Regions from separate parts of the Streptomyces sp. NPDC030862 genome, predicted to be linked through region 1. Evidence: predicted binding sites of a transcription regulator. Region 1 holds the regulator's gene; each other region holds the start of a gene.
What was found. The regulator HrcA, encoded in region 1, represses chaperone genes, less so after heat shock. The targets are predictions, from matches to a motif close to TTNGCACTCNGNNNNNCNGAGTGCNAA.

Region 1 (3,274 bases):
ACGACACCCCGAACCGCCGGGCCAGCTCATCGCGTTGGGCGCGTACGAAGGCGGCGTCGACCACCGCGCCGTGCCCCGGCACGTACAGCGCGTCCTCCCCGCCCAGCTCCAGGAGCCGGTCCAGCGCGGCCGGCCAGCGCGACGGGATGGCGTCCCGGCCCGCCTGGGGGTCGCCCGACTCCTCCACCAGGTCCCCGCAGAAGACGACCTCCGGGGCGCCGGGCACCAGCAGCACCAGGTCGTGACCGGTGTGGCCCGGCCCCACGTTGGCCAGCAGCACCTGCCGCCCGCCCAGGTCGAGCGTCCACTCGCCGGTCACCAGGTGGTGCGGCCTGACCAGCACGTCCACCGCCTCGACGGCCTCCGCGGCGGCCACCCCGTGCCGGACCGCGTCCGCCCGCAGGTCGTCCCGCTCCCGGTCCAGCAGCGTGTCGACGCCGACCGCGCCGAACACCTCCGCCCCCGCGAACGCCGCCGTACCCAGCACATGATCGAAATGGGGGTGGCTCAGTGCGATATGCGTCACCCTCCGCCCCCCGCCGAGCAGCTTCTGCGCCTGCCCCCGGATCTCCGCCCCCTCGCGGAGCGTGGCCCCCGTGTCGAAGAGCAGAGCCGCGTCCTCACCGGCCACCAGGGCGGTGGTGGCGTCCCAGACGGGCAGCCGCCGACGGCCCACACCGTCGGCGAGCCGCTCCCATCCGAAGTCCTCCCAGCTGACGTCCATACCGTGACGCTAGCGCGGTAGCGTGGCCGCCGCCCTTGCTAGGGGCGTACCCCGGCGCCGTACACTGGCCGGGTGATACCTGGCACTCGGACCCGTCGAGTGCCAATGGACACCGAGTAACCGAAGCCAGCTGGAGGTGCGCGCGATGCTCAGCGAACGCAGACTCGAGGTGCTGCGCGCCATCGTCCAGGACTACGTCGGCACCGAGGAGCCCGTCGGCTCCAAGGCGCTCACGGAGCGCCACAACCTCGGCGTCTCGCCGGCCACCGTGCGCAACGACATGGCGGTGCTGGAGGACGAGGGCTTCATCGCCCAGCCCCACACCAGCGCGGGCCGCATCCCCACGGACAAGGGCTACCGGCTCTTCGTCGACAAGCTCGCCGGCGTCAAGCCGCTGTCGACGCCGGAGCGCCGCGCGATCCAGAACTTCCTGGACGGCGCGGTGGACCTGGACGACGTCGTCGGCCGTACGGTGCGGCTGCTCGCGCAGCTGACCCGGCAGGTCGCGGTCGTGCAGTACCCGTCCCTCACGCGCTCCACCGTGCGGCACGTGGAGCTGCTGTCGCTGGCCCCGGCCCGGCTGATGCTGGTGCTGATCACCGACACGGGCCGGGTGGAGCAGCGCATGGTGGACTGCCCCGCGCCGTTCGGCGAGCAGTCCGTGGCCGACCTGCGGGCGCGGCTGAACAGCCGTGTCGTGGGGCGGCGCTTCACCGATGTGCCGCAGCTGGTGCAGGACCTCCCCGAGTCGTTCGAGACGGAGGACCGCGGGACGGTCTCCACGGTGCTGGCCACGCTGCTGGAGACGCTGGTGGAGGAGACCGAGGAGCGGCTGATGATCGGCGGGACCGCCAATCTGACGCGCTTCGGGCACGACTTCCCGCTGACGATCCGGCCGGTGCTGGAGGCGCTGGAGGAGCAGGTGGTGCTCCTGAAGCTGCTCGGCGAGGCCAAGGACTCGGCGATGACCGTACGCATCGGGCACGAGAACGCCCATGAGGGGCTGAACTCCACGTCCGTCGTCGCGGTCGGCTACGGTTCGGGCGACGAGGCAGTCGCCAAACTCGGCGTGGTCGGACCGACCCGCATGGACTACCCCGGAACGATGGGAGCGGTACGCGCAGTGGCACGTTACGTCGGACAGATCCTGGCGGAGTCGTAGTGGCCACGGACTATTACGCCGTACTCGGCGTACGCCGCGACGCGTCCCAGGACGAGATCAAGAAGGCGTTCCGGCGGCTCGCGCGCGAGCTGCACCCGGACGTCAATCCCGATCCGAAGACGCAGGAGCGGTTCAAGGAGATCAACGCCGCCTACGAGGTGCTGTCGGACCCGCAGAAGAAGCAGGTCTACGACCTCGGCGGCGACCCCCTGTCCGCCTCCGGCGGCGCGGGAGCGGGCGCCGGCTTCGGCGCGGGCGGCTTCGGCAACTTCTCCGACATCATGGACGCCTTCTTCGGGACGGCGTCCCAGCGCGGCCCGCGTTCGCGGACCCGGCGCGGCCAGGACGCGATGATCCGGCTGGAGATCGACCTCAACGAGGCCGCCTTCGGTACGACGAAGGACATCCAGGTCGACACCGCCGTCGTCTGTACGACGTGTTCCGGTGAGGGCGCCGCGCCCGGTACGTCGGCGCAGACCTGTGACATGTGCCGCGGCCGCGGCGAGGTCTCCCAGGTGACCCGGTCCTTCCTGGGCCAGGTCATGACGTCCCGTCCCTGCCCCCAGTGCCAGGGCTTCGGCACCGTGGTGCCGACGCCGTGCCCGGAGTGCGCCGGCGACGGGCGCGTACGGTCCCGCCGTACGCTCACGGTCAAGATCCCGGCCGGTGTCGACAACGGCACCCGCATCCAGCTCGCGGGCGAGGGCGAGGTCGGCCCGGGCGGCGGCCCCGCCGGCGACCTGTACGTCGAGATCCACGAGCTGCCGCACGCGGTCTTCCAGCGGCGCGGGGACGACCTGCACTGCACGGTGACCATCCCGATGACGGCGGGCGCGCTCGGCACGAAGGTGCCGCTGGAGACGCTGGACGGGATGGAGGAGGTCGACATCCGGCCCGGTACGCAGTCGGGTCAGTCGATCCCGCTGCACGGGCGGGGCGTCACCCACCTGCGGGGCGGCGGACGCGGCGACCTCATCGTGCACGTCGAGGTCCAGACGCCGTCGAAGCTCGACGCCGAGCAGGAGCGGCTGCTGCGGGAGCTGGCGAAGCTGCGGGGCGAGGAGCGGCCGACGGGTCAGTTCCAGCCGGGGCAGCAGGGGCTGTTCTCGCGCCTGAAGGACGCGTTCAACGGACGCTAGCCGTCGGTGATCCGTCGGTGATCCGCCGGTAGATCCAGCGGTGATCGGTGCTGACCGGGGGCCCGTGCCCCCGGTCAGCGGCGTTCCGGGCCTTGGCGGTTCGGGGGCGTTCCGGGGGTGTTCCGGGGCGTTCCGGAGGGGGCGAGCCCCCGGGAGACACCCCAGCGGACCAGGGGGCGGAACCGGGGGCGGGCGGGATTCGGAGGCGGACCCGTGGCGTGACACCATGCGTGCATGTCCTCCGCACTG
Region 2 (3,274 bases), on a different contig from region 1:
ATCGCGTCCGGATCGCAGCTGACGAAGATCGACAAGGGGCTGCAGGAGCTCATCAAGCTGGGCCTGGTCGAGGACAAGCCGTACAAGATCTTCGGCGCCCAGGCGGAGGGCTGCTCCCCGGTGTCGGCCGCCTTCAAGGCCGGCCACGACGTCGTACGCCCCCAGAAGCCGAACACCATCGCCAAGTCGCTCGCCATCGGCAACCCCGCCGACGGCCCGTACGTCCTGGACATCGCCCGCCGCACCGGCGGCGCGGTCGAGGACGTCAACGACGAGCAGGTGGTCGACGCGATCAAGCTGTTGGCCCGTACGGAGGGCATCTTCGCGGAGACGGCGGGCGGTGTGACCGTGGGCGTGACGAAGAAGCTCATCGAGGCTGGTGTGCTGGACCCGTCCCTCACCACGGTCGTGCTCAACACGGGCGACGGCCTGAAGACCCTCGACGCCGTGGCCGCCACCTCGCAGGCGACCGCCACGATCCGCCCGAGCCTGGACGCGTTCCGCGACGCCGGCCTGGCCTGACCCGACCTGAGCTCGTACTGAAAGGCATCACGACATGAGCGTCAACGTGCGCATCCCCACCATCCTCCGCACGTACACGGGCGGCCAGGCCGAGGTCCCGGCGGAGGGCGCGACCCTCGCCGAGGTCATCGAGTCGCTGGAGAAGAACCACCCGGGCATCGCCGCCCGCGTCCTGGACGACCAGGGCAAGCTGCGCCGCTTCGTCAACGTGTACGTGAACGACGACGACGTCCGCTTCGAGCAGGGTCTGGAGACCGCCACGCCGGACGGCGCGGGCGTGTCGATCATTCCCGCCGTGGCCGGCGGTTGCTAGCCCAGGGATAGCGCTTTCCGGAATTGCCCCCTCCGCACACGGTGCGCAGGGGGCATTTCCGCATGGTTGAGCGCGGTAGAGTTGGGGAAGCCCCCGCCGCCGGTCATGTCACGCGCATATGAATTCACGCCCCGGCGCGACAAGATGCAGTCAAAGTACCCGTGCCTGATGCGCCGAATGTGCGCTTTGCCGGGCCCGACTTGCCCAGGATTCTGGCGAATTCCGCCTACTTTTCCGTTCACGCATGCTCGGAATTCTCGTCCGATTGACCTGTTGCAGACGGCAGTTGGACAGATACATTCAGCGGCGGTCGACGCGTTCCGGCGCACACCCGTTCCTGTCAGCGGGTGAGGTCTGACCCGGGTCCGCGAAGTGCGGTCCTGTGCAAGGGCCAGTAATAGGGGAGTTAGGCATGGCTCAGGGCACCGTCAAGTGGTTCAACGCGGAGAAGGGGTACGGCTTCATCGCGGTCGACGGTGGTGCGGATGTATTCGTCCACTACAGCGCGATCCAGATGGACGGCTACCGCACCCTGGAGGAAGGTCAGCGAGTCGAGTTCGAGATCTCGCAGGGCCAGAAGGGTCCGCAGGCGGACATGGTCAAGCTCGCCGGCTAGCGGCAGACGCGTTTCGGCCAGCGACTTTCACAGTGGTGCCGAGGGGCCCGCATCCGCACAGGATGCGGGCCCCTCGCGCGTGCGCGCACGCGTACACGCGGAGGGGATCGAGGGCTCTCGATCCCTGGGAGATCCGTGGGAGGAGCTTGCACTCGAAGGGGTCGAGTGCTAATCATTGGCGTTAGCACTCTGAAGGTGAGAGTGACAACGAAGGACCGAGTCGGTGAGGTCCGCAGGCCGGTGGGGCAAGGAACCACAGGGGCATGCAGGCCGTCCGTCGCGGGCGCCAGCGCGGTCCGGAGCATCCACCCCAGTCCGGGAGGACCACTTCACATGGCCAAGATCATCGCGTTCGACGAGGAGGCACGGCGCGGCCTCGAGCGCGGCATGAACCAGCTCGCCGACGCCGTCAAGGTGACCCTGGGCCCCAAGGGTCGCAACGTCGTCCTCGAGAAGAAGTGGGGCGCCCCCACGATCACCAACGATGGTGTCTCCATCGCCAAGGAGATCGAGCTCGAGGACCCGTACGAGAAGATCGGCGCCGAGCTGGTCAAGGAAGTCGCCAAGAAGACGGACGACGTCGCCGGTGACGGTACGACCACCGCGACCGTCCTCGCCCAGGCGCTCGTCCGCGAGGGTCTGCGCAACGTCGCCGCCGGCGCCAACCCGATGGCCCTGAAGCGCGGCATCGAGAAGGCCGTCGAGGCCGTCTCCGGTGCGCTGCTCGACCAGGCGAAGGAGGTCGAGACGAAGGAGCAGATCGCCTCCACCGCCTCCATCTCCGCCGCCGACACGCAGATCGGCGAGCTCATCGCCGAGGCGATGGACAAGGTCGGCAAGGAAGGCGTCATCACCGTCGAGGAGTCCCAGACCTTCGGTCTGGAGCTGGAGCTCACCGAGGGTATGCGCTTCGACAAGGGCTACATCTCGGCGTACTTCGCCACCGACATGGAGCGTATGGAGGCCTCTCTGGAGGACCCGTACATCCTGATCGTCAACTCCAAGATCTCCTCCGTGAAGGACCTCCTCCCGCTGCTGGAGAAGGTCATGCAGTCGGGCAAGCCGCTGCTGATCATCGCCGAGGACGTCGAGGGCGAGGCCCTGTCGACGCTGGTCGTCAACAAGATCCGCGGCACCTTCAAGTCCGTCGCCGTCAAGGCCCCGGGCTTCGGCGACCGCCGCAAGGCCATGCTGAACGACATCGCCATCCTCACCGGCGGCACGGTCATCTCCGAGGAGGTCGGCCTCAAGCTGGAGAACGCCGGTCTCGACCTGCTGGGCCGCGCCCGCAAGGTGGTCATCACCAAGGACGAGACCACGATCGTCGACGGTGCCGGTGACAGCGAGCAGGTCCAGGGCCGCGTCAACCAGATCCGCGCCGAGATCGAGAACTCCGACTCGGACTACGACCGCGAGAAGCTCCAGGAGCGCCTGGCGAAGCTGGCCGGCGGCGTGGCCGTCATCAAGGCCGGTGCCGCCACCGAGGTCGAGCTCAAGGAGCGCAAGCACCGCATCGAGGACGCCGTTCGCAACGCGAAGGCGGCCGTCGAGGAGGGCATCGTCGCCGGTGGTGGCGTGGCCCTGATCCAGGCCTCCTCCGTCTTCGAGAAGCTGGAGCTGGAGGGCGACGAGGCGACCGGTGCCAACATCGTGCGCCTGGCCCTGGAGGCCCCGCTGAAGCAGATCGCCGTCAACGGTGGTCTCGAGGGCGGCGTCATCGTCGAGAAGGTGCGCAACCTGCCCGTCGGCCACGGCCTGAACGCCGCGACCGGTGAGTACGTCGACATGATCGCCGAGGGCATCATCGACCCCGCCAAGGTGAC
Region 3 (3,274 bases), on a different contig from region 1:
CGACCTGGTCGAGCTTGAGGCCGACCTCCTCGGCGACGACGGTGGCGCCGGTGAGGGCGGCCATGTCGCCGAGCATCGCCTTGCGGCGGTCGCCGAAGCCGGGGGCCTTGACCGCGACCGCGTTGAAGGTGCCGCGGATCTTGTTGACGACCAGGGTGGACAGGGCCTCGCCCTCGACGTCCTCGGCGATGATCAGCAGCGGCTTGGAGGAGCCGGCCTGGATGATCTTCTCGAGGAGCGGGAGCAGGTCGGCGATCGCGGCGATCTTGCCCTGGTGGATCAGGATGTACGGGTCGTCGAGGACGGCCTCCATACGCTCCTGGTCGGTCACCATGTACGGGGACAGGTAGCCCTTGTCGAAGGCCATGCCCTCGGTGAAGTCGAGCTCCAGGCCGAAGGTGTTGGACTCCTCGACGGTGATGACACCGTCCTTGCCGACCTTGTCCATCGCCTCGGCGATGAGCTCGCCGACCTGCTGGTCCTGCGCGGAGAGCGCGGCCACGGCGGCGATGTCGGCCTTGTCGTCGATCGGGCGCGCGGTGGCGAGCAGCTCGTCGGAGACGGCCTTGACCGCGGCGTCGATGCCCTTCTTCAGGGCGGCCGGGGAGGCGCCGGCGGCGACGTTGCGCAGGCCCTCGCGGACCAGCGCCTGGGCCAGCACGGTGGCGGTGGTGGTGCCGTCACCAGCGATGTCGTTGGTCTTGGTGGCCACCTCCTTCACCAGCTGGGCGCCGAGGTTCTCGTACGGGTCGTCGAGCTCGACCTCGCGGGCGATCGTCACACCGTCGTTGGTGATGGTGGGCGCGCCGAACTTCTTGTCGATGACGACGTTGCGGCCCTTGGGGCCGATGGTCACCTTGACGGTGTCGGCGAGCTTGTTGACGCCGCGCTCGAGGGCGCGACGGGCGTCCTCGTCGAACTTCAGGATCTTCGCCATGGGGCTGAGTCAGTCCTCTCGAACGAACCGCGCCCCTCGACGCCCGGCGCTGTGGAGAGCGGGGCGGCCAGGGGCGCAGCTCAAAGCATCTCTGCTTCGGGAAAAGCGGGGTGAATTACTTCTCGACGATCGCGAGCACGTCGCGGGCCGAGAGGACGAGGTACTCCTCGTTGTTGTACTTCACCTCGGTGCCGCCGTACTTGCTGTACAGCACGATGTCGCCGGTCTTGACGTCGAGCGGCAGGCGCTCGCCGTTCTCGAAGCGGCCCGGGCCCACGGCGAGGACGACGCCCTCCTGGGGCTTCTCCTTCGCGGTGTCCGGGATGACCAGGCCAGAGGCCGTGGTCTGCTCGGCGTCGAGCGGCTGGACCACAACACGGTCCTCGAGCGGCTTGATGGCAACCTTGGAGCTGGTGGTCGTCACGATCCGACCTCCCCCTTCGGAGATCTCACGGGGTTAACTGTCTGAGGTGGCGACCAGGTGGATCCGTCGTCGCGGGTGCCGGACCTGCCCGTCGCTGTGTTGGCACTCTCCGGTGGGGAGTGCCAGAGCCGAGACTATGACCGCGATTAGCACTCGGTCAAGCGGAGTGCCAATTCAGAGGCGGCGCGGCGTTTTCTCACCGCCCTCGGCAGGGTCCTCCGCGACGGGTCCTCAGACGTAGTCCTCGAGCTTCGCGACGGCGTAGCCCTTCGCCGTCACGACGTTCATGACGTACCGGATCATGTCCGCCATGCTGCCCTTCCAGTCCTCCCGGCCCCGGAAGTGCGTGAGGATGATGTCGCCGGGGTGCAGGTCCCGGTCCCACTCGCGCCACTCCATGTGGTCGGGGAACGCCTCGGCCGCCCACAGCGGTACGGCCTTGACGCCGCAGGACCGGGCGGCGCGCAGCGTGTCGGCGTTGTAGTTGCCGTACGGCGGGCGGAAGAGCGGCGGGCGCGTGCCGTAGCGCTTCTCGATGACGTCCTGCTGGCCGCAGATCTCGCGCTTCTGCTCCGCGTAGGAGAGGGCGGGCATGTAGCGGTGGTTGAGGGTGTGGTTGTGCAGGGCGACGCCGGTGCGCTGCATCTTCTTGAAGTAGCCGTAGTCCTCCCTGACGAGGTAGTCGCTGAGGAACGCGCTGTAGGGGATGTCGAGTTCGTCCATCATCCGCACCAGCTCGGGGTCCTTCTCGGCACCGTCGTCGATGGTGAGGAAGACGATCCGCTCCTTGGTGGGGACGGTCGTGAAGACGGGCGGCAGGGTGGGGTCGCCCACGCCGAAGCCCTTACGGAAGGTGATCTTCGGTTTCTCGGCGGCCGTGGGCGGCGGGGGCGCGGCCAGCGGCGTGAGCTTCAGCCCCCACTTGCGGGCGGCGACGGCGCGGGCGGCCTGCGCGCGCTTGACCCTCTCGACGTACGCGGCCAGCGCGCCGGCCGGTCCGGCGGCCGCGGCCCCGCCGCCCTGGCGCGGCTCGGGCTGTCCGCCGGCGGGGGCGACGTCCTCCCGTCCGGAGTCGGGGTCACCGCAGGCGGCGAGTGCGGCGAGGAGGAGAGCGGCGAGCACGGCGGCGGCGCGCCGGGGCCACCACCCCCTCGCGACCGACGGCATTTGTTCCGTTTGTCGTACTAGCTGCATGGCGCCGCATCCTGTCAGCGCCGCGCCCCGCCGCCCGGGCGACACCGCCGCCCCGCGCGCACCATCGCCCACCTGGCCCACAATGGGGCGGGTGACCGATCTCGCCGCCTTCTCCGCGCTCCTCACCGACGAGGGCCAGGCCCTGCTGGCCGCCCTGCGCGACTACGACCCGTCCCAGGAACTCGCCGTCGCCTCCCGGCTGCGCCGGGACCACCCGGCCGAGCTGGTCACGACGGCGATCGGACAGGCCCGGCTGCGGCAGCGGGCGGTGGCGAAGTTCGGCGCGGAGGACGCGTACCGGATGTACTTCACGCCCAACGGCGTCGAGCAGTCGACCCGGGCCTCCGTCGGCGCCTACCGCGCGGCGCGCTTCAAGGAGCTGGGCGTACGCGGCGTCGCGGACCTCTGCTGCGGCATCGGCGGCGACGCCGTCGCGCTGGCCCGCGCGGGGATCCGGGTCCTGGCCGTGGACCGGGACCCGCTGACCGCCGGGGCCGCCCGGGCGAACGCCGAGGCGCTGGGCCTGACCGACCTGATCGAGGTGCGCTGCGCGGACGTCACGGAGGTCGACACCTCCGGGTACGACGCGGTCTTCGTGGACCCGGCCCGGCGCGGTGGCCGGGGCCGCGTGTTCGACCCCGAGGCGTACTCGCCGCCGCTGTCCTGGGCCGTCGGCACGGCGCTCGGGGCGCCGCGCGCCGCGCTGAAGATCGCCCCCG

Region 2: groL (chaperonin GroEL) is a predicted target of HrcA. The motif match lies at 1,633-1,659, and genes of this name have one in related genera.
Region 3: groES (co-chaperone GroES) is a predicted target of HrcA. The motif match lies at 1,508-1,534, and genes of this name have one in related genera.

Annotation. Positions count from the first base shown of each region.
Region 1 covers NZ_JBVIEN010000006.1:479,305-482,578, forward strand. Annotated here, with positions in the region: gene ACZ42X_RS19245 (MBL fold metallo-hydrolase) at 1-724, opposite strand, end outside; gene hrcA (heat-inducible transcriptional repressor HrcA) at 870-1,886, shown strand; gene dnaJ (molecular chaperone DnaJ) at 1,886-3,025, shown strand; gene ACZ42X_RS19260 (nitronate monooxygenase) at 3,260-3,274, shown strand, end outside.
Region 2 covers NZ_JBVIEN010000009.1:284,058-287,331, reverse strand. Annotated here, with positions in the region: gene thrC (threonine synthase) at 1-522, shown strand, start outside; gene ACZ42X_RS24805 (ubiquitin-like small modifier protein 1) at 557-835, shown strand; gene ACZ42X_RS24800 (cold-shock protein) at 1,248-1,451, shown strand; gene groL (chaperonin GroEL) at 1,785-3,274, shown strand, end outside.
Region 3 covers NZ_JBVIEN010000010.1:199,958-203,231, forward strand. Annotated here, with positions in the region: gene groL (chaperonin GroEL) at 1-937, opposite strand, end outside; gene groES (co-chaperone GroES) at 1,053-1,361, opposite strand; gene ACZ42X_RS26320 (polysaccharide deacetylase family protein) at 1,593-2,555, opposite strand; gene ACZ42X_RS26325 (THUMP-like domain-containing protein) at 2,638-3,274, shown strand, end outside.